4 regions of the Streptomyces sp. NPDC052043 genome follow, and region 4 is predicted to be linked to each of the others. Evidence: riboswitches for the same ligand, from Rfam matches in the RefSeq annotation. Region 4 holds a riboswitch; each other region holds the start of a gene.

Region 1 (7,300 bases), on a different contig from region 4:
GCTTCTCCCCCAAGGTGCAGGCGCCGTTCATCTCCCCCGACGACCGGGCCGCAATGACCCTGGCGGTCACCCACCTCGCCTCCCTGGGGCACACCCGCATCGGCCTGGCCCTCGGCCCGAAGCGCTTCGTCCCGGTCCAGCGCAAGATCGAGGGCTTCGTCCGCGCCGTGCGGGACCAGCTGGGCCTGGCCGCGGACGTCATCGAGTCGCAGCTGATCCAGCACTCCCTCTACACCCTGGAGGGCGGCCAGGCCGCGGCCACCGCGCTCATCGAACGCGACTGCACGGCGATCGTCTGCGCCAGCGACATGATGGCGCTCGGCGCGATACGAGCGGCCCGGCAGCGCGGCCTCGAGGTCCCCAGGGACGTCTCCGTGGTGGGCTTCGACGACTCCCCCCTGATCGCGTTCACCGACCCGCCCCTGACGACGATCCGCAAGCCGGTGCCGGCGATGGGCCAGGCGGCGGTGCGCACGCTGCTCGAGGAGATCGGCGGGACGCCCGCGCCGCACAGCGAGTTCGTGTTCATGCCGGAACTGGTGGTGCGCGGTTCGACCGCCTCGGCCCCCGGGGACCGCCGTCGTCCTTGAGACGGAGGACATGCGACGGGAACCCGACCGGGGGATGACCGGCGGGCGAACGGTTTTCTGGCAGACTCTGTGCCTATGGGTGACTCGACCGTGACACGCCGGGATGGCCGGGAAGGCCGGGAAGAGACCGTTCCCCACCTCGCCACGGACGAGCAGGCCCCCACCGTCCTGGAGCGGCTGCGCACTCCCCGTCGCCCGCGGCTCTGGTTCGAGATCCTGCTGATCGGGGTGAGTTACTGGACGTACTCGCTGATCCGCAACGCGGTCCCGGAGCAGAAGGCCAAGGCGCTGCGCAACGCGGACTGGGTCTGGAGCGCCGAGCACCGGCTCGGCATCGCCGTCGAACACTCGGTCAACCATGCCGTCGACTCGGTGACTTGGCTGATCATCGGCATGAACTACTACTACGCGACACTGCACTTCGTGGTCACCATCGGCGTCCTGGTGTGGCTCTACCGCACGCACCCCGGCCGCTACGCGGCGGCCCGGCTCACCCTCTTCGTGACGACGGGCGTGGCCCTGCTCGGCTACTACCTGTACCCGCTGGCGCCCCCGCGCCTGATGACCGGCGGCCACTTCGTCGACACGGTCCAGGTCCACCACACCTGGGGTTCCATGGCCTCCGGCGACCTGAAGAACATGTCCAACCAGTACGCCGCGATGCCGTCCATGCACATCGGCTGGTCCCTGTGGTGCGGGCTGACCCTCTTCGCCCTGTGCACGGTCCCGTGGCTGCGCCTCCTCGGCTTGCTCTACCCCGTGGCCACCCTGGTCGTCATCGTCGCCACCGCCAACCACTTCTGGCTCGACGCGGTCGGCGGCGTCCTGTGCCTCTCCTTCGGCTTCACGGTGGCCCGCCTCTGGTACGGGGCGCTGCCGCACGCCCTGCCGCGGCGGACGCCTGCCCTGCGGCCGGCGCAGGCGTAGGCGGAGGCCCAGGCACCGGCGGGGACCTGCCTCAGCCCCCCCCCCACCTCTCACGCGCCGTAGAACAGCTCCTCCATGACCGCCCGGGCCCGGCGGGTCGTTCGCCGGTACGCGTCAAGCATGTCGCCCGCGTGCCCCGGCCCGTACCCCAGGTACCGGCCCACCGCGGCCAGCTCCCGCGGCTCGGTGGGGAACGTGTCCCCCGCCCGCCCCCGGACCAGCATCACCGCGTTGCGCACCCGTGTGGCCAGCACCCACGCCTCGTCGAGGGTCGAGGCGTCCTCCGGGGACACCAGTCCCGCCTCCCGGGCCGCCGCCAGCGCCTCACGCGTGCGCGTGGTCCGCAGCGACGCCACTTTGGCCGCGTGCCGCATCTGGAGCAGCTGCACCGTCCACTCCACGTCGGACAGCCCGCCCGGTCCCAGTTTGGTGTGCAGCTTGGGATCGGCGCCGCGCGGCAGCCGCTCGGACTCCATCCGGGCCTTCAGCCGCCGGATCTCCCGCACCGCCTCCTCGCGCAGCCCGCCGCGCGGATACCGCAGCGGGTCGACCAGCTCGACGAACCGCCGCCCCAGCTCCTCGTCCCCTGCCACCGGTTCGGCCCGCAGCAGCGCCTGCGACTCCCACACCAGCGACCACCGCCGGTAGTACGCCTCGTACGACCTGAGCGTCCGCACCAGCGGGCCGGACTTCCCCTCGGGACGCAGGTCCGCGTCGACCAGCAGCGGCGGATCCGCGCTCGGGACCTGGAGCAGCCGCCGCAGCTCGGCGACCACCCGGGACGCGGCCTCGGCGGCCTCCCGCTCGTCAGCGCCCTCCCACGGCTCGTGCACGAACAGCACGTCCGCGTCCGAGCCGTAGCCCAGCTCGTGCCCGCCGAACCGTCCCATGCCGATGATCGCGAACCGGGTCGGCAGGGTGTCCCCCCACTCCTTGCGCACGACCGCCCGCAGGGTGCCGGCCAGCGTCGCCGCCGTCAGGTCGGACACCGCGCCGCCCACCCGGTCCACGAGCGCGCCCTGGTCCGCCTCGGCGGGCTGGGCCTCGGTGCCGTAGGTGCCGACGATGTCGGCGGCGGCGGTACGGAACAGCTCCCGCCGCCGTACACCGCGCGCCGCCGTGACGCCCTGCTCGGCGGTCTCGGCACGGCGGACGGCGGCGAGGACCTCCTGCTCCAGCTGGGCGCGCCCGCGCGGTTCGAGGCCGCCCGCGTCACCGTTCCCCAGCAGGGCCACGGCCTCCGGTGCCCGCATCAGCAGGTCGGGGGCGAGCCGCCCGGCCGACAGCACCCGGGCGAGGTTCTCGGCGGCGGCCCCCTCGTCGCGCAGCAGCCGCAGATACCAGGGGGTCTTGCCGAGCGCGTCCGACACCTTGCGGAAGTTCAGCAGCCCGGCGTCCGGATCGGCGGAGTCCGCGAACCACCCCAGCAGCACGGGCAGCAGGGTCCGCTGGATGGCCGCCTTCCTGGTGACGCCGGAGGCCAGCGCCTCCAGGTGCCGCAGGGCCGCGGCCGGATCGGCGTACCCGAGCGCGACCAGCCGCTCCCGCGCGGCCTCCGGCCGCAACCTGGCCTCTCCGGGAGCGAGTTGAGCGACGGCGTCGAGCAGCGGCCGGTAGAACAGCTTCTCGTGCAGCCGGCGCACGACACTGGTGTGCCGTTTCCACTCGCGGGTGAGCTCGGTGATCGGGTCGCTGCGCAGGCCGAGCGACCGTCCGAGCCGGCGCAGATCGGCCTCGTCCTCGGGGACGAGGTGGGTGCGCCGCAGCCGGAACAGCTGGATGCGGTGCTCCAGGGAGCGCAGGAACCGGTAGGCGTCGTCGAGTTGCACGGCGTCCACGCGGCCGACGTACCCGCCGGCGGCCAGCGCCTGCAACGCGTCCAGGGTGGAGCCGCTGCGCAGCGAGCGGTCGGTGCGCCCGTGCACCAACTGAAGCAGCTGCACGGCGAATTCGACGTCGCGCAGGCCGCCGGGACCGAGCTTCAGCTCACGCTCGACCTCGGCCACGGGGATGGTCTCGACGACGCGGCGGCGCATCTTCTGCACGTCGGCGACGAAGTTCTCGCGCTCGGCGGCCTGCCAGACCAGCGGGTCGAGTGCGGCGATGTACTGGCCGCCCAGCTCCAGGTCGCCGGCCACCGGGCGGGCCTTGAGCAGCGCTTGGAACTCCCAGGTCTTGGCCCACCGCTGGTAGTAGGCGACGTGGCTGCTGAGGGTGCGCACCAGCGGCCCGTTGCGGCCCTCGGGCCGCAGGTTGGCGTCGACCGGCCAGATCGAGCCCTCCACGGTCGTCTCGGAGCAGATCCGCATCATGTGCGAGGCGAGCGCGGTCGCGGCGCGCAGGGCCTTGACCTCGTCGGCGCCGTCCGCGGCCTCGCCGACGAAGATCACGTCGACGTCGGAGACGTAGTTGAGTTCGTGGCCGCCGCACTTGCCCATCGCGATCACCGCGAGCCGGCACAGCGCGTCGTCCTCGGGCGCGGCGGCCCGCGCGAGCCGGAGCGCGGCGCGCAGGGTGGCGGTGGCGAGGTCGGCGAGTTCGGCGGCGGTCTCGGCGACATCGGTGGTGCCGCACACGTCGCGGGCGGCGATGGACAGCAGGCAGCGCCGGTAGGCGACGCGCAGCGCGACCGGGTCGCCGGCCTCGGCGAGCCCCTGCTCGAACTCCTCCACGCCCGGGTGCAGGTCGCGCGGCTCGTAGGTGACCAGCGCCCGCCAGTCGCCGGCGTGCCGGGCGAGATGGTCGCCGAGCGCGGCGGAGGCGCCGAGCACGCCGAGCAGCCGGTCGCGCAGCGGCTTGGCCGCTATCAGCGTGTCGAGCAGCTCGCGGCGGGCCTTGGACTCCGGCTGCGCCTCCAGCAGCCGGACCAGACCGCCCAGCGCGAGGTCCGGGTCGGCGGTGGCGCCCAGCGCCTCCAGCAGCACCGGGTCGTCCCGGAGCGGGGCGAGGTCCGGGCCCTCCAGCAGCCGCTCGGCGTCCGAGGCATGGATGAAGCCGTGCCGCAGCAGCCGCGTGAAGGTACTGCTCCTGCGTCCCGGCGCCGTCATCCCGGCCTCCCGTCGGATCAAGCCCGTCCTGGCCAGAGCCTATCCGCACTCCCGGCCCGGGGCCCTGACGGCGGACCCGCCTTCCGCGCCGGCCGAGACCGGACGGCAACCGACAGGTGCTTCTCCAGGCCGACGCCGGTGGCCACCGGAGTGCAGCCACCCGCACACGTACCGTGAAAGTCACGAAAACGTAGCGGACATATCACGCACCAACCTTCACAGCAGTCACACGCGTTGGCTAGCGTGCCCGGCGGGCACCCCGTACCCCCGCCGGCGAACAACGCCGGGACGGGTGGCCTGCGCCGAGTCCGGTGCGCTTCACGGCAGCCGGAGCCGGGGACCCAACTCATCCCTGGGGTGAATCGGTCCCGTACACGCGCCCCCCACAGCGTGCACGGGACGGTAGGGCAGCCCTTCCGACCACCCGCCCGAACCCGACAGCTAACCCGGTAGGCGGTCCGTGGAAGGAGTCGCCACCCTTGGCGTCGCACCGCAAAGCCCGGCCCACGGCGACCCGCATCGCCGGACTGCGCACGTCCCCGGCCCTCGGTCTGACGACCGCGGCCCTCACCTCCGTGGCCCTGCTGTCCCAGACGGCGAACGCCGCGCCCGCGCAGCCCGGCAAACCCAGCCTCGAAGAGGTGCAGAAGAGGGTCGACGACCTCTTCCACCAGGCCGAAGTGGCCACCGAGAAGTACAACGCGTCGAAGGAGAGAACCGCCACGCAGCGCCAGCGCGTGAACGGCCTCCTCGACGACGTGGCGAAGCGTGCCGAGAAGCTGAACGAGGCGCGGAACGAGCTCGGCTCGTTCGCCGCCGCCCAGTACCGCACGGGCGGAATCTCCGGCACCGCGACGCTGCTGCTCGCGAAGGACCCCCAGCAGTACTTCGCCCAGGACCATCTGATGAGCCAGCTCACCGAGCGGCAGAAGAAGGCCGTGGACGACTACCAGACCGCGCAGCTCGCGACGGCGAAGAAGCGCACCGAGGCGGCGAAGATCCTGGAGTCGCTGACCACCTCGCAGAACGAGCTGAGGACCAGCAAGCAGGACGTCCAGCAGAAGCTCGCCGAGGCACGCCGGCTGCTGTCGACGCTGACCGCCGAGGAGAAGGCGCGGCTGGCGGCGATCGAGAAGAAGAAGCAGGAGGTCGCCCGGCAGAAGGCCGCGGAGCTGGCCCGCCGGCAGGCGGCGGAGGAGGCGGCGGCGGCGAAGAAGCGCCAACAGGAGCAGGCGGCGAAGAGCTCCGACGCGCAGACGAGCAGCGGGACGGGCGCGGACACGAGCGCCGGATCGAGCACGAGCACGGGCACGGGCACGAGCGCCGGCTCGAGCACCGGCTATGCCGCCAAGGCCGCCAAGGTCATCGACTTCGCGAGGGCCCAGATGGGCAAGCCGTACGTGTGGGGCGCCTCCGGCCCCGACTCGTACGACTGCTCCGGGCTCACGCAGGCCGCCTGGAAGTCCGCCGGGATCTCGCTGCCGCGCACCACCTGGGACCAGGTGGGGGTCGGCACGACCGTCCCCGTCTCCGAAGCCCAGCCCGGCGACCTGGTCTTCTTCTACGACGACATCAGCCACGTCGGGATCTACATCGGCGACGGCATGATGATCCACGCCCCGCACTCGGGCGCGAACGTCCGCGAGGAGTCGATCTACTACATGCCGATCCACAGCGTCGTCCGCCCCGCGTGACGCGCGTGCCGGACGCCTGGGCCGGCACCGGACAGGGAAGGGCCCGCGCCGAAAGGCGCGGGCCCTTCCCTGTCGGCATGCGGCGGGTGGGGCCGCGGCGCACGCTGGTTCTTGTACCTGCCGGAGGCGGGAGGCCGTGCGGGCGGACAGTGGAGGTGCGTCGTCCATGTGCCGTTGGCTTGCCTATGCGGGGACACCCGTCCTGCTCGATGACGTCCTGTACCAGCCGGACCACTCGCTGATCGACCAGAGCCTGCACTCGCGGATGGGCGTGGAGACGACCAACGGCGACGGGTTCGGCATCGGCTGGTACACGCCGGAGGCCGACAGCCCGGCGGTCGTGCGGGACACCGGCCCGGCATGGAACAACCGCAACCTGCGGGAGATAGCGCAGCACGTCCGGTCACCGCTGTTCTTCGCCCACATCCGGGCCTCGACCGGCACGGCGGTGCAGCAGACCAACTGCCATCCCTTCCGCCACGGCCGGTGGATGTGGATGCACAACGGCGCGATCAACGAGTTCAACAGGCTCAGGAGGGAACTCTGCCTGGCCGTCGACCCGGGGCTCTTCTCCCGCATCGAGGGATCGACGGACTCCGAGGTGATGTTCTTCCTGGCCCTCACCTTCGGCCTCGACGACGATCCGCCGGGCGCGGTGGCACGCATGGCGGGGTTCGTCGAGCGGACGGGCCGCGAGCAGGGCGTGCGGCACCCGCTCCAGATGACGGTCGCGGTCTCCGACGGCGACCGGACCTGGGCCTTCCGCTACTCCAGCGAAGGTGCCTCGCGGAGCCTCTTCTACAGCACCCGCTTCGACGCCCTGCGGGTGCTCCACCCCGACGTCAGGTTCCCGCGGGGGCTGTCGGAGGAGTCCCGCCTGATCGTGTCGGAGCCCCTCAGCAGCCTCGCCGGCGCCTGGAACGAGGTTCCGGAGGGCAGCTACGGCGCCGTTCGCCCGGATTCGGACATCCTGCGCCCCTTCGAACCCCAGCCCGCGTAGACCGACCTCGTCTCGCCGAGGGGGCAGGTAGTACCATGTAGT
Region 2 (7,300 bases), on a different contig from region 4:
GGCCTGGATGTCGCGCGCCGACCAGTCGTTCAGGAGGCACAGCCCGAAGACGTGCTCGCGGAAGTCACCGAGCGCGACCGGCTGTCCGAGCCGCGAGGGCACGCCCACCACGAAGCCGACCTCCGCCTCGATGTCCAGCCGGACCGAGGGGCCGAACACCGGCGCGGGGTCCGTGGGGGCCTTCCGCTGGCCCGACGGGCGCACCACGTCCGTGCCGGAGACCACCACCGTGCCGGAGCGGCCGTGGTAGCCGATCGGCAGGTGCTTCCAGTTGGGAGTCAGCGAGTCCTCGGCGTCCGGGCGGAAGATCCGGCCCACGTTCCGGGCGTGGTTCTCCGAGGCGTAGAAGTCCACGTAGTCCGCGACCTCGAAGGGGAGGTGCAGGGTCACCGAGGACAGCGGGTGCAGGAAGGGGGCGACGGTCTCCCGGTGGGCCGGCTCCGTCAGCCACGAGGTCAGCGCGCGCCGCACGTCGGACCACGCGGCGCGGCCCGCGGCCAGCAGCGGGTTCAGGTTCGGCTGCGCGAGCAGGCCGGCGTGGGGAGTACCGAGCGCCCGCGCCGCCGCCCCCGCGTCGAGCACGTGGTCGCCGAGCCGGACGCCCACGGTCCTCTCCGTCGACCCGGCGCGGGAGAAGACGCCGTAGGGAAGGTTGTGCGGACCGAAGGGGTCGCCCTCGGGGACCTCGAAGGGGGGCATGGGTGCTGCCTTCCTTTCCCGAATTCCATGTGATCGGGCCACACGTTACGGGGGCGTCCCATGTCTTGGGCAGGGCCTAAAGAGTTTGCAATGCCCGAATTGGTCTTGTGGGAGGGGGTAATTCCGGCTTAGCGTCCTCTGAGGACGCGGACGGGGTGGGTCCGCTCCATAGGGGGGACACGTGGGGGGACCCGTGGCCAGGAATGCCGTCAGTGTGCCTTTCCGGGCCGACCGTGAGGTCCCCGGCCTGATCGTGAAGTTCGGCGACTACCCGCTGCACCACGGCGGGGTGGGCGCGATCCGCAGCCTCGGCCGCCTGGGCGTGCCCATGTACGCGATCACCGAGGACGCCTACACGCCGGCGGCCTCCTCCCGTTATCTCAAACGCGCGTTCGTCTGGCCGACCAGGGGCACCGAGGGCGCGGACCGTCTGGTGGAGGGCCTGCTGCGGATCGGCCGCCGCATCGGCCGGCCCACCGTCCTGGTGCCCACCGACGAGGAGGCCGCGGTCCTGATCGCCGAGCACCAGGACGCGCTCCGGGGCCCCTTCCTCTTCCCGCCCGTCGCCCCCTGCCTGCCGCGCCGTCTGGCCAGCAAGCAGGGCCTGCACGAACTGTGCGTGGAACACGGCATCCCGAGCCCCGCGGCCGCCTTCCCGCAGTCGTACGACGACATCGTGGCGTTCGCCGAGAAGACCCGCTTCCCGGTGGTGGCCAAGAACCGCGAGGCGTTCGTGCGGCGCAGCAGCCCCGCGGTGAACGGCACCACGAGGATCAACACCCGCGAAGGCCTGCTGGCCCTGGCCCGCGACTGGGGCGAGCGGCCCGGCGTGATCCTCCAGGAGTACCTGCCGCGGGAGGAGGCCGAGGACTGGATCGTGCACGCCTACTTCGACCGGAACTCCAGCCCGCTGGCGATGTTCACCGGTGTCAAGGTCCGCTCCTGGCCGCCGCACGCGGGTATGACGGCGAACGCGTACGTCGTCGACAACCCGGAACTCGCCGACCTCGCCGCACGGTTCATCAAGCAGATCGGCTTCACCGGCATCGTCGACCTCGACCTGCGTTTCGACCGGCGCGACGGGCAGTACAAGCTCCTCGACTTCAATCCGCGGATGGGCGCGCAGTTCCGGCTCTTCGAGAGCGGGGCGGGCGTGGACGTCGTACGGGCCATGCACCTCGACCTGACCGGCCGCCCCGTTCCGGAGGGCGGGCAGCGCGCCGGCCACCGGTACGTCGTGGAGAACATCGACCTGCCCGCCCTCCTCGCCTACCGTCGCAGCGGCTACACGACGCCGCACGCGCCGGCGAGGGCGAGCGGCACGGAGCTGGCCTGGTTCGCGGGGGACGACCCGTTGCCGTTCGTCACGATGCTCGCGCGCTTCGTGCGGCCGGGCGCCCGGCACCTCTATCAGCTGTGGCGGACCAACCGCCGCGGCGGCACGACGGCCGGCCGGCCGGCCCGCGGCGACGCACGGCCGAGCGCCACCTCGCCGGTCACGCTCAAGCGCCCTCATCAGTAAGGGAGTTGGAGGGGACGGAGCCGGGAAAACGGTGACCACCGCGGTGGTCCGGCTCCGGTCGAGTCGGCGGGCCGGGGCATCCGTATTCTCTGATCATGGCCGCCCTCGCATTCGACCTCATCGCCACCGACCTGGACGGAACGCTGCTGCGCGGCGACGACACCGTCTCCGAGCGGTCCCTCACCGCGCTCGCGAGGGCGGCGGCCGCCGGTGCCCGGCACCTCGTGGTGACCGGACGGCCGGCGCCGAGGGTGCGGGAACTGCTCGGCGTCCTCGGCACCACGGGACTCGCGGTGTGCGGTCAGGGCGCACAGCTCTACGACGCCGGCAGCGACCGCCTGCTGTGGTCGGTCACCCTGGACCGGGAACAGGCCGAGACCGCGCTCGGCAAGATCGAGGCGGAGGTGGGGGAGGTGTACGCCGCGGTCGACCAGGACGGGGCCGAGGGGCTCACGCTCATCGAGCCGGGGTATCTCATGCCGCACCCGGCGCTGCCCGCCGTACGGGTCGAACGGCGCGACGACCTGTGGCGCGCGCCCATCAGCAAGGTGCTGCTGCGCCACCCGGTGCTGTCCGACGACGAGCTGGCGGCGGCGGCCCGCGGTGCGGTGGGCTCCCTCGCCACCGTCACCATGTCGGGACCCGGGACCGTCGAACTCCAACCCTGCGGCATCACCAAGGCGACCGGACTGGCGCTGGCCGCCGAACACCTGGGACTGGGCCGCGAGAGCGCCCTCGCCTTCGGCGACATGCCCAACGACATCCCGATGTTCCGGTGGGCCGCCCGGGGGGTCGCCATGGCCAACGCCCACCCCGAGCTCAAGGCGGTGGCCGACGAGGTCACGACGTCGAACGAGGACGACGGCATCGCCGTCGTCCTCGAACGATTGCTTGGCTAGCCGGTGTGTGGGCCGGCAGCGGACCTGTCAGTAGGCGCTGTAGACGTTGTCCATCGTGCCGTACCGCTTGGCCGCGTAGTTGCAGGCGGCCGTGATGTTGGCGACCGGGTCGTAGATGTCCCACGACGTGCCGTTCACGTGGTAGGCCCTGAAGGTCGGGTCGATGACCTGGAGCAGGCCCTTGGACGGGATGCCCTTGGCCGCGTTGGAGTCCCAGAGGTTGATGGCCCGCGGGTTGCCGGAGGACTCGCGGATGATGTTGCGGTAGATGCCGTTGTAGGAGCCCGGGATGCCCTTCTCGGCCATGACCTGGAGGGAGGCCCGGATCCAGCCGTCGAGGTTGTTCGGGTAGCCGAGGTTCGAGGCCGTCTTGAGGGTGGTCGCGTTGGACGAGACCGGGGTCGCGGCGGACGCGGTCGTCGCGCCGAGCAGCGGCACGGCGAGGACTGCTGCGCCGGTGCCGGTGACGGCGAGGGCGCGAACGAGGCGGGCGGTACGGGTGGAGCGGCGCTGGCCGTTTGCAGGCATGGGGGTGTTCCTCTCCGTCGCCTGCGAGGTGAGCTGTCGGGTTCGGGCGGGGAGGTGCCCGGCCGCGCCCCGAAGGGCGCGGCTTCACCCCGAGCCGTTCCGGCGCGGCGTACGACGTAGGACGTACGAGCCCGGCCCGGCGACTTACCTGGGTCCCCCGCTCCTGCCATGGTTCGTTCGGTCGTTGGGGTTACGGGCGGCGGCAGGATTCGGCGTTCCGCCCGATGGCCGGGAACGTATGCGAGACCAGATGTCCCGAACAAGTGCCGGAATCACACATCGCCCTATTTGACCTTGGTCCGGCGTGTATGTGGTGCTTGATCCTTTGTGGCTGCCAGGGTTCAACTCGGCTGTGCGTAAAGGGAATGTGAAGGAGTGCGAGGGGTGGCGTGAACGGAGGGCGGCGTGACCCAACTCACGGGGTGGGCGCCTGACGGGCAATTACCACTAAAGAGAATTGAAACCCTAATAGGGGCAAATCGGACCGCATGGGTGAGCGCGGAGGGAGCCGTGGGGCGGGTGCGTGACGGTGGTCACGTCGGGTGATGTGGCCTGACCCGTATAGGTGGGCGATATCGGTGATCGAAACGTGACCGGATACGCTGACTTGAGTGAGGGCAGCGACCTATCGACAAACCGTGTAATCCCAGCAGACACCAGCAGACAGGAGACCCCTCGTGACCGTCGTCGGGCCATTCGGGCTGACCGTGCGGGACCAGGCTCTCGAAGCCGATGTCCAGGCCGGATTGGCGGCTGTCGAGGAAGGGCTGCTCGAAGCCACCAAGAGTGAGGTCCCGTTCATCACGGGGGCCGCCCAGCACCTCGTCAGGGCTGGTGGGAAGCGGTTCCGGCCGCTGCTCGTGATGCTCGCGTCCCAGTTCGGGGACCGGTACGCGCCGGGGATCGTGCCGTCGGCCGTGGTGGTGGAGCTGACCCACCTGGCGACCCTCTATCACGACGACGTGATGGACGAGGCCGCCGTGCGCCGCGGGGTGGCCAGCGCCAACACCCGCTGGGGCAACTCCGTCGCGGTCCTGACCGGCGACTTCCTGTTCGCCCGGGCCTCGCAGATCCTCGCCGATCTCGGCCCGGAGGCCGTGCGGGTGCAGGCCGTGGCGTTCGAGCGGCTGGTCACCGGGCAGATCCTGGAGACCGCCGGGCCGCAGGACGGCCGGGACCCGGTCGACCACTACCTGGACGTGCTGGGCGGCAAGACCGGATCGCTGGTGGCGGTGTCGTGCCGGTTCGGCGCGATGATGTCCGGCGCCGACGAGACGGTCGTGGACGTGCTGACGCAGTACGGCGAGCGGCTGGGCGTCGCCTTCCAGCTGGCGGACGACGTCCTGGACATCGCCTCCGACTCGCGTGAGTCGGGCAAGACGCCCGGCACCGATCTGCGCGAGGGCATCGCCACGCTGCCGGTGCTGCGGCTGCGCGAGCGCGCGGCCCGGCTGGGGCTGCCCGAGGACACCGCCCTGTGCGAGCTGCTGGACTCCGACCTGACCGACGACGCGCGGCACGCTCAGGCGCTGGCGGCGCTGCGGGTGCACCCGGCACTGGAGCAGGCCCGCCGGGACACCGTGCGCTACGCCGAGGAGGCGCGGGCCGCGCTGGCGCCGCTGCGGGAGTGCGACGCGAAGGCCGCGCTGCTCCAGCTCTGCGACGCGGTGGTGCACCGGGCCGGCTGACGCCTGTCCGGCTCCGCGACCTCACCGGACACCCCCGCCGGACACCCCCGCCGGACACCCCCGCCGGGCGGCCCCCGCCGGGCGGCCCCTTCGAGCGGCGCTCTCCACCCTGACCCCTACGGGGTGGGGGAGGCGTCGCCCTTCGCGTGTCATACCGCAGGCGTACACGGAGTTGGCTCCGCGGTCTGACGCTTTCACCCGGCCGATTTGGTCAGATGGACACCACGGACCACACACCACTCCTCACCGATCTGGGTGAGAATGGCGGCTGAGGGTGACATCCCCGTGCAGAAGGACAGCCGCCGCCGAAGACGGAGGTAGGGCACACATGGCACCGAACGGATCCGAAGCCGACGACCTGCGCGCGGGGCGCCGCAAGGCCGCGCGCTACGTCGTCCCGGTCACGGTGGTGGGGGTGGCGGCGGCGACCATCGGGCTCGTCCCGGCACTCGCCGCGTCCGGCGACCCCGACCTGCCGAAGATCAGCGCACAGCAACTCATAGAGAAAATCGCCCAGTCGGACGTCCAGCACCTGTCCGGCACCGTCAAGGTCAGCACGGACCTCGGCCTGCCGAACCTCGGCGGCCTGGAGAGCGGCCTGGCCTCCGGCGCGGCCAGGGGTGGTGACGGTTCGTCGGCTGACCCGGCGTCAAAGCTGCCCGAGCTGGCCTCCGGCACGCACACCCTGCGCGTCGCGTCCGACGGCGAGGACCGGCAGAAGGTCTCGCTGATCGAGAGCGCCGCCGAGTACAGCCTCATCCACAACGGCAAGGACGTCTGGGGCTACGACAGCAAGTCGAACGAGGTCTTCCACAGCACCGCGGGCGACAGCGCCGGCAAGCACCGGGGCGAGGCCCCCGCCACGCCCAAGAACTTCGCCGACGAGGCCCTGAAGTCGGTCGACGACACCACCTCGGTGAAGGTCGACGGCACCGCGCAGGTCGCCGGACGCGACGCCTACAGGCTGGTCATCGAGCCGAAGCACGCCTCCGGCACCACGGTCGGCGTGATCAGCATCGCGGTGGACGCCAAGACCGGGCTGCCGCTGAAGTTCACGCTCACCCCGGCGAGCGGCGGCGCCGCCGTGCTGGACGCGGGCTTCACCCGGATCAGCTTCGCCAAGCCGGCCGCCTCGACCTTCGACTTCACCCCGCCCAAGGGCGCGAAGATCACCGAGGGGAAGGACGCGGACAAGGCCGCCAGGAAGGACGCCGGAAAGGACAGCGGGCGGAAGACCGGCCCGGGCCGCCCGTTCCACGAGCCCGGTACGCAGGAGAAGGGCCTGGCCGAGAACGGTCCGAAGGTCCTCGGCAAGGGCTGGAACTCCATCGCCGTGTTCGACACCGGCACCAAGGGCGGCGTCCCGTCGTCCGCCGGCAAGGGCGACCTGAGCGGGTTCCTCGACTCGCTCGGCGACCAGGTCAGCGGCACGTTCGGCAAGGGCACGGTCTTCTCCACCCGCCTGGTCAACGCCCTGATCACGGACAACGGCAAGGTGTACGTCGGTGCCGTCACCAAGGACACGCTGGTGAAGGCGGCGAACGCCGGGAAGTAAGGACCGACGGGCACGAGGGATCGGGGGAGCCGATGGACGAAGAGGACGACGGCGTCATCCAGACGCGGGGGCTCACCAAGCGCTACCGCGGCGGACAGCTCGCCGTCGACGGCCTCGACCTGACCGTCCCGGCGGGCAGCGTCTTCGGCTTCCTCGGCCCGAACGGCTCGGGCAAGACCACCACCATCCGCATGCTGATGGGACTCATCGAGCCCACGTCCGGCACGGCGCGGGTACTGGGGCGCCCCATGCCCCGGTCCTCGCGCACCGTGCTCCCACACGTCGGCGCGCTCATCGAGGGCCCGGCCCTGTACGGCTTCCTCTCCGGCCGGGACAATCTGCTGCGCTACGACGCCGCCGACCCGACCGCCGACCCCCGCACCCGGCGCCGCCGGGTCGCGGCCGCCCT
Region 3 (7,300 bases), on a different contig from region 4:
GCCGCCTTCACGCGGGCGGTGCGCCGGCTGGTGCCCGTGGTGCGGGAGGAGGACCTGGTGCCGGCCGCCGCCGGAGTGCGGGCGCAGGCCGTCCTGCGGGACGGCACGCTGGTGGACGACTTCCTGGTCCGGGAGGGCCCCCGGGCGGTGCACGTGCTCAACGCGCCCAGCCCCGCGGCGACCGCCTCGCTGCCGATCGGACGCGAGGTGGCGCGGCGTGCCCTGTCCGCGCTGGCGTCGACGTGAACGGCGTGCGCGGCCCTGTCCGCCTCGACGGCCGGTTCGTGTCGGTCCCCCGTAAAATCGTTCCCACTGTGACTGACTCGCTGAACACCCCCCAGGCTCCCGCCCCCGGTGAGCTGCCCCGGCACACGCCGGGCGTGTCCGTGCGGCACACCCGGGCCAAGGGCGAGCCGCGTTTCCCCGACGGGCCCGTCGCCGATCCGGCCGGCTCGCACTTCGAGCGGCGGATCCGCAGCTTCCAGCCGCGCCGGAGCCGGGTGACCGCGGGACAGGCGGACGCGTTGCAGCGGCTGTGGCCCAGCCGGGGTCTGGACATCGACGGACAGCGGGTGATCGACCTCGCCGAGCTGTTCGGGAACACGCACCGGGTCGTGCTGGAGATCGGCTTCGGCATGGGCGAGGCCACCGCCCGGATGGCGGCCGAGGACCCGGACACCAACATCCTCGCCGTCGACGTGCACACCCCGGGCCAGGGCAACCTGCTGAGCCTCGCCGACCAGCACGGCCTCGGCAACGTCCGCGTCGGCAACGGCGACGCCATCATCCTGCTGCGCGAGATGCTCGCCCCCGACAGCCTCGACGGGCTGCGCGTCTACTTCCCCGACCCCTGGCCGAAGAAGCGGCACCACAAGCGGCGGCTGATCCAGCCGGAGTTCCTGACGCTGGCCGCCGCCCGGCTCAGGCCCGGGGCGATCGTGCACTGCGCGACGGACTGGGAGCCGTACGCGCAGCAGATGCTCGACGTGCTGACCGCGCACCCGGACTTCGAGAACACCCGGGCCGACGGCGGTTTCGCGCCGCGTCCCGACTTCCGGCCGCTGACCCGTTTCGAGGGCCAGGGACTGGAGAAGGGCCATGTGGTGAACGACCTGCTCTTCCGTCGCGTGCCACACGAAAACCAGCATCCACAGTGACCTCGTGAGGGCCGATGCCGTGGCCGCCTGCCCCCCGTACCCGACACCTCCCGGTGCCCCCGGCGGCACCTCCCGCCACGCGCACTGGTGGCAGCGGCGATGGGTCCGGTACGGCGCCCTCGTCACCCTGCTCGCCCTCTCCGGGCTCGTCATCCTCGCCCTCGTGCGCCGGCAGACCGGCACCGAGGGGTTCCTCGTCGGGCTCGGTCTCGCGGTACTGCCCGTACCGCTGCTGACGGCCGCCTTCCGCTGGCTGGACCGGGTCGAGCCCGCCCCCTGGCGGAACCTGGTGTTCGCCTTCGCCTGGGGCGCCTGCGCGGCGGCCCTGATCGCGATCGTCGCCAACAGTTTCGCCACCCACTGGATCGCCACGGCGACCGCCGACCCCGCGGGCGCGGACACCCTGGGCGCGACCGTGATAGCGCCGGTCGTGGAGGAGTCCGCGAAGGCCGCCGCCGTCCTGCTGGTCTTCCTCTTCCGCAGGCGCGACTTCACCGGCGTCGTCGACGGGGTCGTCATCGCCGGGGTGACCGCGACCGGCTTCGCGTTCACCGAGAACATCCTCTACCTCGGCAACGCCTTCGGCGCCGACCAGCTCACCGGTGACCGGGGCATCGCCTCCGTCACCGCGGCGACCTTCTTCGTCCGCGTCGTCATGTCGCCGTTCGCGCACCCGATGTTCACCGTGCTCACCGGCATCGGCTTCGGCATCGCCGCGACGTCCGGGGGCCGTCGGCTGCGGCGCCTGCTGCCGCCGCCGGCCGGGCTGCTGCTCGCGATGGGCATGCACGCCCTGTGGAACGGCTCGGCGACCTTCGGCGAGTACGGCTTCCTCGCGGTGTACGCCGCCATCATGGTGCCCGCGTTCGGCCTGCTGACCTGGCTGGTCGTCTGGACCCGGCAGCGCGAGCTGAGGACCGTGCGCGAGGAGCTGCCCGCGTACACCGCCGCCGGCTGGCTCACCCCGGCCGAACCGTTCGCCCTGGCCTCCATGCGGGCGCGCAGGCTGGCCCGCGAGCACGCCCGGCGCCACCTCGGCAGGCAGGCGGCGCGGACGGTCGCCCAGTACGAGGTGTACGCGACCCAGCTGGCCTGCCTCCGGCACCGGGGGCGCCGGGGACGGGCCGGGGCCGACTTCGCCGTACGGGAGCGGGAGCTGCTGCGCGAGCTGTGGCGCAGGCGGGAGGTGGCGCAGCCCGCGCTGGACCACGCGGCCAGGATGACCACGCCCATGGCCGCGCCACCCTGGCCCGGGTACGGGGTGTACGGCGTGTACGGGGTGCACCCGCGGCCGCTGGGGCACGGGTCGTACGGGCCGCCGTACGGACCGGCGACGCCGTACCCCGCGCACCTGACGCCGTCCCCCGCGTACAACCCGTACCGGACACAGCCGTAGCGCCGGCTGTTCCGTCCCGGGGGACGGGGAGCTACGCCGACGCCCGCGTCAGCTTTCCGAGCTCCTCGTCCGTGAGCCGCAGCTCGGCGACCCCGAGCAGTGCCGGGAGCTGTTCCACCGTCCGCGCCGAGGCGATCGGGGCGGCCACCGTCGGCTGTGCGGCGAGCCAGGCCAGGGCCACCGTGGCGACCTCGGCGTCATGGGCCCGTGCGACCTCGTCCAGGGCCGCGAGGACGTTGCGGCCCCGCTCGGTCTCGAGGTGCTTGGCCGCGCCCTGCGCCCGCGCGCTGTCCACCGTCGTACCGGGCCGGTACTTGCCGGTCAGGAAGCCGGAGGCGAGCGCGAAGTACGGGACGGCGGCCAGGCCGGACCGCTCGGCGACGTTCTGGAGCCCGCCTTCGTAGGTGTCGCGCGAGACCAGGTTGTAGTGCGGCTGGAGCGCCACGTACCGGGCCAGACCCTCGCGCTCGGAGAGGTCCAGGGACTCCTGGAGGCGCTCGGCGGAGATGTTGGAGGCGGCGATGTGCCGCACCTTGCCCGCCCTGACCAGCTCGTCGAGCGCGCCGATGATCTCCTCGACGGGGACGTCCGGCCGGTCGAAGTGCGTGTAGTAAAGGTCGATGTGGTCCGTACCCAGGCGCCGGAGGGAGGCGTCGGCCGCGGCCTTGATGTTGGCGGCGCTCAGCCCCTGGTAGTCGGGGTGCTGGCTGACCTTGGTGGCGATGACGACGTCGGAGCGATTGCCGCGCTCCTTGAGCCACCTGCCGATGATCGTCTCGGACTCGCCGCCGTGGTTGCCCTCGATCCACGCGGAGTAGGAGTCGGCGGTGTCGACGAAGTTGCCTCCGGCGGCCGTGTAGGCGTCGAGGACGGCGAAGGACTGCTCCTGGCCGGCGGTCCAGCCGAAGACGTTGCCGCCGAGGGCGAGCGGGAAGACCTCGAGATCGGACGAACCCAGTTTGCGTAGAGAAGTCATGTGCAACATCAACAACCGCGCCGGAGCGGCCCATTCCTCACCGGGCCGCGTCCGGCCGCAAAAGTTGCGCAAACCGGCCTCACGGTCTCGTCAGGGGTGAGACCGGTCCGCGTACGTCGCGGGGTGGGGCGTGTGCGTCAGGGGGTGAGGCCCTTGTCGCGCAGCCACACCCCGGGGTCGATGCCGGTGGCGTCGCCGCCCGGGTGGACCTCCAGGTGCAGGTGGGGCCCGGTGACGTTGCCGGTGGCGCCCACGCGGCCGATCACGTCGCCCGTGTTGACCTGCTGGCCGACGCTGACGTTGATCGACGACTGGTGGCAGTACCAGAGCTCGGTGCCGTCGTCGAGGGTGAGGATCGTGCGGTAGCCGTAGGCGCCGGCCCAGCCGGCCTCGGTGATGGTGCCGGTGTGGATCGCCTTGAGCAGGGTGCCCGTGGGCGCCGCGAAGTCGAGGCCGGTGTGGTAGCCGGAGGACCACATGGAGCCGGCCTGACCGAAGGTGGAGGTGATCGTGTACGAGGAGGTGGGCAGCGTGTACTGCTTGGCCAGCTCGGCCAGCCGCGCCTCCTCGGCCTTCCGCTTGGCTTCCTCGGCCTTCCGCTTGGCCTCCTCCTCCGCCTTCTGCTTCGCGGCGGTGGCCTTGGCCTCGGCCTCCTCGGCCGCCTTCGAGGCGGCCTGGGCTGCCTCCTTGGTGGCGGCGGCCTCGGCGTCCGCCTGGGCCTTGGCCTCGATCTGGACCTGCTGCTGCTCGGCCTGCGCCATGATCCGGTTGCGCAGCACCTCGCCGGCGTCCGCGGTCCCGCCCTCGGCCTCGGCGGTGGTCACGCCGACGCTGCTGAGCGCGGTCGACGAGCCCTCGGGGGCGTCGGAGGAGTGGTCGAACAGGGAGCCCACGGAGGGCAGATCGGGCAGCGAGATGGACACCGGCGGCTTGGCGCTGTTGGCGCTGGCCATGCCGCCCGCGCCGACGGCGGCGATGACACCGACGCCGAGAACGGTGGAGCTGCGGGCGAGTCCGCCGCCGCGCTGCTTGGCGACGCGGTGCCGGCCGCGCACGGGACGGACGGAATCCGCGGTGGGGTTCCACTCCTCCCAGGGGCCCTCGTCGGCGCGGCGGCTGTCGTAGCCGAAGGTCTCTCCGTACTGCCGGCTCGGCGTGAACGGGGCTTCCGGAGCAGGCGGGTTGGACGCCACGAAGGCGTACTCCTTTCCTTCCGTCTCGCCTACCGGGTTAGCTGACGGGTTCGGAGCGGGAAGGTCTCCTACGCGCGTAAACAAGCCATGCGAAACACGGCAGTTACGCCCGATTCACCCCAAGTTAGTGGTTCCCCGGTTCCCTTGCGGGATTCGGCGTGCGCGCACGGAGCCGCCTCTTGTGACGGCTGGGACGACCGTGCTGCGTTATCGAACGTTAATAGACCCGGGGCCTGTATTCCAAGCCGTTCGGCTTGATCGCTCCACCTCGCGGCCCGACCTTATGGTCCATGAGCACCGAAAACCGGACGAGTTGACTCCACATACGGGAGAGTCCGCGCCTGTGCCGGAGAACCCGCACGTCCGCCAAACACTCAGGGCCGGAATCCATTGATCAGATTCCGGCCCTGAGTTTCAGTAGCGGGGACAGGATTTGAACCTGCGACCTCTGGGTTATGAGCCCAGCGAGCTACCGAGCTGCTCCACCCCGCGTCGTTGTGTCACCAGTATATGCCATCCGCGGGGCTGCTCGCACCCAGCTCACTTCCACGCCGTCCGTCACCCGGTTCCCGGCCGTGCGACGAGGTCCCGCTCAGCCGAGCAGATGCCGGTTCGGTTCCCTGGCCCGTTCCTCGAACTCCGGCACCACGACGACGTCCGCGCCCCCGGCCGCCAGCACCCCGGTCCCGTCGGCACCCTCGACGAACGTGTCCGGCTCCCGCCACGCCGTCACCACCCGTCGCACCCCGGCGTCCAGAATCAGCCGGGCGCACGGACGCGGCCGGGAGGCGCGGCGGGCGCACGGCTCCAGGCTGCTGTACACCGTGGCCTCCGGCAGTCGCGGATCCGCCGGGTCGACCTTGGCCAGGGCCGCCTCCTCGGCGTGCACGACCGGGTCGCCCCCCTCCCGCGAGTACCCGCGGGCGAGTTCGGTCCCGTCGGCGGCGACCACCACGGCGCCCACGCTGAACGCCGTCCTGGACGGCGGGCAGTGGGCCGCCAGTTCGCAGGCGATCCGGAGCCAGTGCCGGTCGGCCGGGGCGGCGCGGCCGGCGGGGCCGGGGGCGGTGGGTTCGTAGCGCACGAGGACGACGTCCTCGATGGTCCGCGTCTCCACCAGCCGCAGCCGCCCGCCCTGGTAGCCCCCGGGCCCGAACAGCCGGGGCGCGCCGGGGTCCCCCACGAACAGGGGGGCGAGCACGAGCTGCACCTCGTCCGCGAGCCGCTGCTGGAGCAGCTGTGTGTGGATCGTCCCGCCGCCCTCGACCATGAGCCGGCGCACCCCGCGTACGTCGTGCAGGTGCTCGAGCAGCCGGGGCCAGCCGAGTTCGGCGCCCAGCGGCACGACGTCGGCGGCCAGGCCCGCGCGTCGCAGCCGCAGCGCGCCCTCGTCGGTCGTGTAGAGGACCTTCTCGCCGCCGGTGTGCCAGAAGGGCGCCCGGGGGTCCAGCTCGCCGGAGGCGCTGACCGCGACCTTCAGCGGGTACTCCGGCTTCCCGGCGGCGCGACGGGCGGCCCGCCGTTCGGGCGAGTTCACCAGCAGCCGCGGGTTGTCCGCCCGCAGGGTGCCGGCGCCGATCAGGATCGCGTCGGCCGACGCCCGTACCTCGTCGACCCGGTCGAAGTCGGCGGGGCTGGAGAGCAGCAGGCGCTCGGGGCCGGTGTCGTCCAGGTAGCCGTCGAGCGAGACGGCGGCGGACAGCAGGACGTACGGGTGGGGCATCGACGCCCTCTCTCTCGACGGCGGACTCGCTTCCAGTCTGACCGACACCGCCGATCGGAGACGGGGCACCACCGTGGCGGAGCCGCGCACACGACGCGGGCGGGCCGCGCACCGGTCGGTGCGGGGCAGTGGTCTCGGCGATGGTCAGTGCTCGAGGTGGACGCGGAACCGCAGCCGGCAGATGACGGCGTCGGTGTGGCGGCGCACGGCGCGGTCCAGGACGACGCCGCGCTGGTTCTGCAGAAGCCGCTGCCAGGGCCTGGGCAGATGCATCTCCGGGATGAGGACCACCATCCGGTCCTGCCGCTCCTGGGCGGACAGCGCGCGCAGATGGTCGACGACGGGCCGGGTCAGGGACCGGGTGCGGCTGTGCAGCACGGTGAGGGGGACACCGGGCTGCCAGGCGTTCCAGGCGGCGTGAACCTCGTCGGCGGAAGGGGCGTCGCGGTCCTCGGGGTGCACGACGGTGACGGCCCGGACGTCGTCGCCCAGGGACAGCGCGACGCTGAGGGCCTCGCTGGTGAGCAGGTTGACGGCGCCGACGGGAACGACGACGACCGTGTGGCGCGGCTCGGGCCGTGCGGGGACTTCGCCGAGGTGCAGGGCCGCGCCGATACGCCGGTACGTGCGGTGCACCGACTCGAACACGGTCACCAGGACGGCGACCGCGGCGAAGACCAGCCAGCCGCCCTCGTGGAACTTCGCGACCAGTTCGATGACCAGGGCCGCGAGCGTCAGCAGTGCCCCGAGGCCGTTGACGGCCGCCCTCCGCCACCATCCGGGACCGTGGTCCAGGTGCCAGTGCCGGACCATGCCGGCCTGGGAGAGGGTGAAGCCGATGAACACGCCGATGGC
Region 4 (7,300 bases):
TGGCTGGACCGCCTCGGTACGGTCGCCGGCCGCGCCGACGAACTGTGCCGCTACGCCGTCCTGTTCGGCGACCCGCAGCTCGCCCTGACCGCCGTCAAGCGCGTCCTGGAGGTGACGCCCGAGGAGGTTCAGGAGGTCGCCAAGTCCCGTCTGCGCCCCGACAACCGCGCGGTGCTCGTCTACGAGCCGACCACCGCCGACGCGCAGGACGACGCCCAGGACGCGGACGCCGCGGCCACCGACGAGACCGAGGAGGCGGCGAAGTGACCGAGCTCGCCACGATGGAGTTCCACCCCCAGCCCCGGGCCGGCGCGGCCAAGCCGTGGGCGTTCCCCGCACCCGAGCGCGGGACGCTGGACAACGGCCTGACGGTGCTGCGCTGTCACCGCCCCGGCCAGCAGGTCGTCGCCGTCGAGGTGCTCCTTGACGCACCCCTGGACGCGGAGCCGGCCAGTCTGGACGGCGTCGCCACGATCATGGCGCGGGCCTTCTCCGAGGGCACCGACCAGCACTCCGCCGAGGAGTTCGCCGCCGAGCTGGAGCGCGCCGGTGCCACCCTCGACGCGCACGCCGACCACCCCGGCGTACGGCTGAGCCTGGAAGTCCCGGCCTCCCGCCTGGCCAAGGGTCTCGGCCTGCTGTCCGACGCCCTCAGGGCGCCGGCGTTCGCCGACTCCGAGGTCGAGCGGCTGGTGCGCAACCGGCTCGACGAGATCCCGCACGAGCTGGCCAACCCGGCCCGCCGCGCCGCCAAGGAGCTGTCCAAGGAGCTCTTCCCGGCCGACGCGCGCATGTCGCGTCCGCGCCAGGGCACCGAGGAGACGGTCGGCGCCATCGACGCGGCGGCCGTGCGCGCCTTCTACGACCGGCACGTGCGCCCGGCCACGGCCACCGCCGTGGTCGTCGGCGACCTCACCGGCGTCGACCTCGACGAGCTGCTGAGCCGGACCCTGGGCGCCTGGACCGCCTTGCCCGCCAAGCCGCGGCCCGTGCCGCCGGTGACCGCCGACGACACCGGCCGTGTGGTCATCGTGGACCGGCCCGGCGCCGTCCAGACGCAGTTGCTCATCGGGCGGATCGGTCCCGACCGGCACGACCGCGTGTGGCCCGCCCAGGTGCTCGGCACCTACTGCCTCGGCGGCACCCTCACCTCCCGCCTGGACCGCGTCCTGCGCGAGGAGAAGGGATACACCTACGGGGTGCGGGCGTTCGGTCAGGTGCTGCGGTCGGCCCCCGACGGGTCGGGCGCCGCGATGCTTGCCATCAGCGGCTCGGTCGACACCCCGAACACCGGCCCGGCCCTGGACGACCTGTTCACGGTGTTGCGCAAGCTCGCCGCGGAGGGCCTCACCGACGCCGAGCGGGACGTCGCTGTGCAGAACCTCGTCGGTGTGGCGCCGCTGAAGTACGAGACGGCGGCCGCCGTGGCCGGCACGCTGGCCGACCAGGTCGAGCAGCACCTGCCCGACGACTACCAGGCGACGCTCTACCAGCAGCTCGCCGCGACCGGCACGGTGGAGGCCACCGCGGCCGTCGTCAACGCGTTCCCGGTGGACCGTCTGGTGACGGTCCTCGTCGGTGACGCGGCGCAGATCAAGGAGCCCGTCGAGGCCCTGGGCGTCGGCCGGGTCGTCGTCGTCGCGGCCGAGTAGAGGCCCGCCTCGCCGCCGCCGAGCGCGGCGAGGGGCACACGCGCGCACAGGGCCCTGGTGACCGAAGCGTCACCAGGGCCCTGTGTTGTCCTGGTGTTGTCCGAATTGAGGGGGAGATCGCCTGTCTGCCCTGTGGTGTGCGCTACAAAACATCTGATCCGTTTGGGGATTGAAAGCGGCCCCGTCTAGCGTCGGTCCGGCTGTTCGTCGGGCAGTGCGCCGCGTCCGCGGCACCGGACAGTCATCGCCGAGTCCCCGTACGGCGCGAGCCAGGGGAGCCGGGGACCCACCGTCCCTGGGGTGAATCGGCCGTCAGCGCGACGCGCGGCGCCGTAGGAGACCTTCCTGCTCCGAACCCGTCAGCTAACCCGGTAGGCGACAGGGAAGGAAAGGACCCACGTCTCCATGGCGTTCACCCGTGCCGCCGGGAAGCACCGACGGCCGAGCCGGATGCACCGCACCACCGCCCGCGCGGCGGGCGTCGCGGCCCTGGCCACCACCGGTGTCATCGGCACCCTCGCCGCCCCGGCCCTCGCCGCGGACGTTCCCGCCCTCGAGGACACCGGCCTCACCCCGGTCGTCACCCTGGGCGACAGCGTCGCCGAGAAGATCGAGGCCCAGGCCGTCGCCCAGCACCGGGCCGCCGCGCGCAAGCAGGCCGAGGCGGTCGCGCGCAAGAAGGCCGCGGAGGGGGCGGCGAAGGAGCGCGAGGCCAAGGCCCGCGCCGCCCGCGAGGCCGAGCGCAAGCGCCTCAACGCCTTCGTGACGCCGATCCTCGACTCCTACATATCGACCGGCTACCGGGTCGGTGGCTCCCTCTGGTCCTCCGGCACCCACACCGGTGTCGACTTCCACGCCGCGAGCGGCACCCCCGTGCACGCGGTCGGCCTCGGCACCGTCGTCGACGCCGGCTGGGGCGGGGCGTACGGCAACCAGGTCGTGATCAGGATGGCCGACGGCATGTACACCCAGTACGGGCACCTGTCGTCCATCGCGGTCTCCGTGGGCCAGCGGGTCGTCCCCGGCCAGCGGATCGGCCTGTCCGGCGCGACCGGCAACGTCACCGGACCGCACCTGCACTTCGAGGCCCGTACGACCCCGGACTACGGCTCCGACGTCGACCCCGTGGCCTACCTCCGCAAGCACGGCGTCCACGTCTGATTCCCTGCGCCGACGCGGCGAAGCCGTGCCGCCCGGACGGGGCGGCACGGCTTCGGTGCTTCACCGGTCCTGCCGGTCAGACCGTCTCGGGAAGCTCCTCGAGCCCCTCGGCGACCAGCTTGGCCAGCCGGTCCAGCGCGGCGTCCGCGCCGTCGGCGTCGGAGGCCAGGACGATCTCCTCGCCGCCCTCGGCGCCGAGGCCGAGCACGGCCAGCATGGAGGCCGCGTTGACGGGCGTGCCGTCGGCCTTGGCGATCGTCACGGGGATGCCTGCGGCCGTGGCGGCCCGGACGAAGATGGAGGCGGGGCGGGCGTGGAGACCCTCGGCCCAGCCGACGTTGACGCGGCGCTCAGCCATGTGTTGCTGCCCTTCAGGTGATCAGGGTTGTCTAGACCAGTTTTCCATATGTGGAACAGGTCCGGAGCGGCGCGTGCGCCGCTCCGGGTGGCATCGGACCGCGGCCTCGGTCCGATGGGTGTCCTCCACAGACTGCCTCGCGCCGCTGTCGGACGCGAGCCGTACGCTGGGGCGCATGCAGACCTCGCCGGACCGGCACGCGTACCCCGCCCACTGGGAGGCCGACGTGGTGCTGCGCGACGGCGGCACCGCGAGGATCCGCCCCATCACCGCCGACGACGCCGACCATCTGGTCAGCTTCTACGAACAGGTGTCGGACGAGTCCAAGTATTACCGCTTCTTCGCGCCCTACCCGCGTCTGTCCGCGAAGGACGTCCACCGCTTCACGCACCACGACTTCGTGGATCGGGTGGGACTCGCGGCCACGGTCGGCGGCGAGTTCATCGCCACCGTACGCTACGACCGCGTCGGCGTGGACGGCATGCCCGCCTCGGCGCCCTCCGACGAGGCCGAGGTCGCCTTCCTGGTGCAGGACGCCCACCAGGGACGCGGGGTCGCCTCCGCGCTCCTGGAGCACATCGCGGCCGTCGCCCGCGAGCGTGGCATCCGCCGCTTCACCGCCGAGGTGCTTCCGGCCAACACCAAGATGATCAAGGTGTTCACGGACGCCGGGTACACCCAGAAGCGCAGCTTCGAGGACGGCGTCGTACGCCTGGAGTTCGACATCGAGCCGACCGACCGCTCGCTGGCCGTGCAGCGCGCACGGGAGCAGCGGGCCGAGGGCCGGTCGGTACGGCGGCTCCTGGCGCCCGGCTCGGTCGCCGTCATCGGCGTGGGCCGCGCGCGCGGCGGCGTGGGCCGCGGCATCCTCGACAACATCCGCGACGCCGGGTTCACGGGCCGGCTGCACGCCGTGAACCGGGCCTTCGGCGAGGACCGCGAGGAGATCGACGGGGTGCCCGCCCACCGCTCGGTGCGGGACATCGACGGGCCCGTGGACCTCGCCGTCGTCGCCGTGCCGGCCGAGCACGTCCCGGACGCCGTCGCCGAGTGCGGCGAGCACGGCGTGCAGGGCCTCGTCGTGATCTCCGCGGGCTACGCGGAGAGCGGCCCCGAGGGACGTGAGCGGCAGCGCGCGCTCGTGCGACAGGCGCGGACGTACGGCATGCGGATCATCGGGCCCAACACCTTCGGGATCATCAACACCTCGCCGGACGTCCGGCTGAACGCCTCCCTCGCCCCCGAGCTGCCGCGGCCCGGCCGCATCGGTCTGTTCGCCCAGTCCGGGGCCATCGGCATCGCGCTGCTGTCCCGGCTGCACCGGCGCGGCGGCGGGGTCACCGGGGTCACGGGCGTGTCGACCTTCGTGTCCGCCGGCAACAGGGCGGACGTCTCCGGCAACGACGTCATGCAGTTCTGGTACGACGACCCCGACACTGACGTCGCCCTGATGTACCTGGAGTCCATCGGCAACCCGCGCAAGTTCACCCGCCTGGCCCGGCGCACGGCGGCGGTGAAGCCGCTGGTCGTGGTGCAGAGCGCGGGCTCCGCCCCGCAGGGGCACGCGGTACGGGCGACGCGGCTGCCGCACGCGACGGTGTCCGCGCTGCTGCGGCAGGCCGGTGTGATCCGGGTCGATACCATCACCGAACTGGTCGACACCGGCCTGCTGCTCGCCCGGCAGCCGCTGCCGCCGGGGCCGCGCGTGGCGATCCTCGGCAACTCCGAGTCGCTGGGCGTGCTGACCTACGACCGCTGTCTCGCGGAGGGGCTGCGCCCCCAGCCGCCGCGGGACCTGACGACGGGGGCCTCGGCGGAGGACTTCCGGATCGCGTTGTCCCGGGCGCTCGCCGACGAGACCACCGACGCGGTGGTCGTCACGCTGATACCGGCGCTGGGGGAGGGGGCCGCCGAGAACGCCGCCCTGGCCGAGGCGCTGCGCTCGGCCGCGCAGGAGGTGCCAGGCAAGCCGGTCCTGGTCGTGCACGTCGAGTTCGGCGGGCTGGCGGAGGCCCTGTCCGCCGCCACCAGCACCGCCCCGCCGCCCGGCCCGGGACCCCAGCCGGGAGCGACCCCCCTGCTCCCACCGCCGACGACCCCCCGGCCCACCCCGTCTTCCCCGTCCTCCCCGGCCGGCCCGGGCCACCGGGCGAGCGCGGCTTCCCCTGCGGGCCCTGAGCCCGGCGCGGGACCGCGGGCGGGCGCGGGCCTCGGGCCGGAGCCGACCCACCAGGTGGACGCGGCCTCCCTGGCCGACCCGAACCCGGAGACCGGCACGGGCCCGAAGGCAGGCACAGGACCGCAGCGAGGTCCGGAGCACACCGGTGTTCCTGGTCATGCTGCTGGTCCGGAACGCACCGGTGTTCGTGGTCATGCCTCCGGTCCGGAGCACACCGGTGTTCCTGGTCGTGCTGCTGGTCCGGAGCACACCGGCGTTGCTGGTCATGCCCCCGGTCCGGAGCACGCCCGCGTTCCTGGCCACGCCCCCGGTTCCGGCCATGTCCGCGGCCAGGGCCGCGTCTCCGGTCACGGCCAGGCCTTCGGCGCGGGATCGCAGCCGGGTCCCGGCCCCCGGCGACCGGCCCCCGCCGTGTCCGAAAGGGCCGCGGCCACGGGCGCGGGACCCGCGTCCGTGGTGCCGTCCGGTGCGGCGCCCGAGCCGGTTCGCACCGGGACGCGTCTGGTCACCGCCTATCCCGCCGCCGAGCGCGCGGTGCGGGCCCTCGCCGAGGCGGTCCGGTACGGCCAGTGGCGCAGGGAGGCCGCGAACCCGGGCAAGGTGCCGGAGTACGAGGACATCGACGAGAAGGGCGCCGCCACGTTCATCGGCGGACTGCTCGAGCGCGGGCAGGGCCTCACGCTCGGCACGGAGGAGACCTGCGAGCTGCTCGGCCGGTACGGCATCCACGTGCGCCGGGCCCTGCCCGCCCCCACCCCCGACGCCGCCGCGGAAGCCGCCCGCGCCCTCGGCTACCCCGTCGCCCTGAAGGCCACCGCCCCGCACCTGCGGCACCGCGCCGACCTCGGCGGCGTACGCCTCGACCTCACAGACGAGGAGCAACTTCGCCGCTCCTACGCGGAGTTGACCGACCTCTTCGGCAAGCCCCAGGAGCTGCGGCCGGTGGTGCAGGCGATGGCACCCCGAGGGGTCGACACCGTCGTGCGCGCGGTCATCGACCCCGCGGCCGGCGCGGTGCTCTCCTTCGGGCTCGCCGGGGTCGCCTCCCAGCTGCTCGGCGACATGGCGCACCGGCTGATCCCGGTCACCGACCGCGAGGCCACCTCCCTGATCCGCTCCATCCGCACGGCCCCCCTGCTCTTCGGCTGGCGCGGCTCGGCCCCGGTCGACACGCCCGCGTTGCAGGAGCTGCTGCTGCGCGTGTCACGGCTGGTCCACGACCACCCGGAGGTCGTCGCCGTCACCCTGGAGCCGGTCGTCGTCGCCCCGCACGGGCTGAGCGTCCTCGACGCCTCCGTACGCCTGGCACCCCCGCCCGCCCGCGACGACCTCGGCCCGCGCACGCTCCCGGTGTACTGAGCACCCTCGCCCGCCCAGCGGATCGGCCACGGGGGTCCGGTCTCACGGGGAACTTTCGGTCAGCCGGGTGCCGTTCCGCTACGGTCCGCGGAACCGGTGCGCGCCCTACCAGGGCCGCATGGGCCGCGTTCCCGTGCGCCGCCCGTCCCCGTCGAGCAGGTGCCCCATCCGCTTGACCGTCCGCAGCCCGACGATCCGGTCGGTGATCATGAGGGAGGGGAGCCGGGCGCAGAGCGCGGTTTCGCGGTGCTGGATCTCCCCGATGTCGCGCAGCCAGTACGTGGCGAGGACGGCCGAAGTCCCGGTGACGGCGGCGACGAGACGGCATTCGGGCAGGGGCGCCAGCGTTCGGTGAAGGGTGTTCAGGTCGCGGGCGGGGACCCGGCCGCGAAAGGTGACGGACACAGGCAGTCCCGTCAGCCGCGGGGCCATGTCGCAGCGGAAGACGAGCACGCCCGAGTCGGTGAGACGGCGCAGCCTGCGGCGGACGGTCGCGGCGCTGGTGTCCGTGCGCTCGGCCAGCACGGCGAGCCCCAGACGGCCGTCGCACACCAGAAGATCGAGAAGAGCATGGTCGAGGTGGTCCAGTTC

The links. Region 4 has a riboswitch for cyclic di-AMP ahead of ACIHCX_RS05240 (M23 family metallopeptidase). Riboswitches for the same ligand answer to the same signal wherever they lie in the genome.
Region 1: linked by a shared signal. The riboswitch ahead of ACIHCX_RS02005 (NlpC/P60 family protein) and the one ahead of ACIHCX_RS05240 (M23 family metallopeptidase) in region 4 are both predicted to bind cyclic di-AMP.
Region 2: linked by a shared signal. The riboswitch ahead of ACIHCX_RS25105 (transglycosylase SLT domain-containing protein) and the one ahead of ACIHCX_RS05240 (M23 family metallopeptidase) in region 4 are both predicted to bind cyclic di-AMP.
Region 3: linked by a shared signal. The riboswitch ahead of ACIHCX_RS19085 (M23 family metallopeptidase) and the one ahead of ACIHCX_RS05240 (M23 family metallopeptidase) in region 4 are both predicted to bind cyclic di-AMP.

Annotation. Positions count from the first base shown of each region.
Region 1 covers NZ_JBIUBT010000001.1:444,431-451,730, reverse strand. The annotation lists gene ACIHCX_RS02020 (LacI family DNA-binding transcriptional regulator) at 1-590, shown strand, start outside; gene ACIHCX_RS02015 (phosphatase PAP2 family protein) at 666-1,517, shown strand; gene ACIHCX_RS02010 (bifunctional [glutamine synthetase] adenylyltransferase/[glutamine synthetase]-adenylyl-L-tyrosine phosphorylase) at 1,568-4,564, opposite strand; cyclic di-AMP (ydaO/yuaA leader) riboswitch at 4,855-5,036, shown strand; gene ACIHCX_RS02005 (NlpC/P60 family protein) at 5,044-6,258, shown strand; gene ACIHCX_RS02000 (class II glutamine amidotransferase) at 6,425-7,258, shown strand.
Region 2 covers NZ_JBIUBT010000010.1:197,851-205,150, reverse strand. The annotation lists gene fahA (fumarylacetoacetase) at 1-699, opposite strand, end outside; gene ACIHCX_RS25115 (ATP-grasp domain-containing protein) at 914-2,221, shown strand; gene ACIHCX_RS25110 (HAD family hydrolase) at 2,317-3,120, shown strand; gene ACIHCX_RS25105 (transglycosylase SLT domain-containing protein) at 3,148-3,648, opposite strand; cyclic di-AMP (ydaO/yuaA leader) riboswitch at 3,654-3,841, opposite strand; gene ACIHCX_RS25100 (polyprenyl synthetase family protein) at 4,326-5,336, shown strand; gene ACIHCX_RS25095 (outer membrane lipoprotein carrier protein LolA) at 5,665-6,891, shown strand; gene ACIHCX_RS25090 (ABC transporter ATP-binding protein) at 6,924-7,300, shown strand, end outside.
Region 3 covers NZ_JBIUBT010000006.1:470,763-478,062, reverse strand. The annotation lists gene lhgO (L-2-hydroxyglutarate oxidase) at 1-246, shown strand, start outside; gene trmB (tRNA (guanosine(46)-N7)-methyltransferase TrmB) at 315-1,157, shown strand; gene ACIHCX_RS19095 (PrsW family intramembrane metalloprotease) at 1,177-2,553, shown strand; gene ACIHCX_RS19090 (aldo/keto reductase) at 2,585-3,529, opposite strand; gene ACIHCX_RS19085 (M23 family metallopeptidase) at 3,667-4,722, opposite strand; cyclic di-AMP (ydaO/yuaA leader) riboswitch at 4,734-4,891, opposite strand; tRNA gene ACIHCX_RS19080 (tRNA-Met) at 5,141-5,214, opposite strand; gene ACIHCX_RS19075 (dihydrofolate reductase family protein) at 5,315-6,445, opposite strand; gene ACIHCX_RS19070 (APC family permease) at 6,590-7,300, opposite strand, start outside.
Region 4 covers NZ_JBIUBT010000002.1:104,117-111,416, forward strand. The annotation lists gene ACIHCX_RS05230 (M16 family metallopeptidase) at 1-267, shown strand, start outside; gene ACIHCX_RS05235 (M16 family metallopeptidase) at 264-1,652, shown strand; cyclic di-AMP (ydaO/yuaA leader) riboswitch at 1,888-2,045, shown strand; gene ACIHCX_RS05240 (M23 family metallopeptidase) at 2,058-2,813, shown strand; gene ACIHCX_RS05245 (HPr family phosphocarrier protein) at 2,890-3,171, opposite strand; gene ACIHCX_RS05250 (GNAT family N-acetyltransferase) at 3,347-6,709, shown strand; gene ACIHCX_RS05255 (AsnC family transcriptional regulator) at 6,815-7,300, opposite strand, start outside.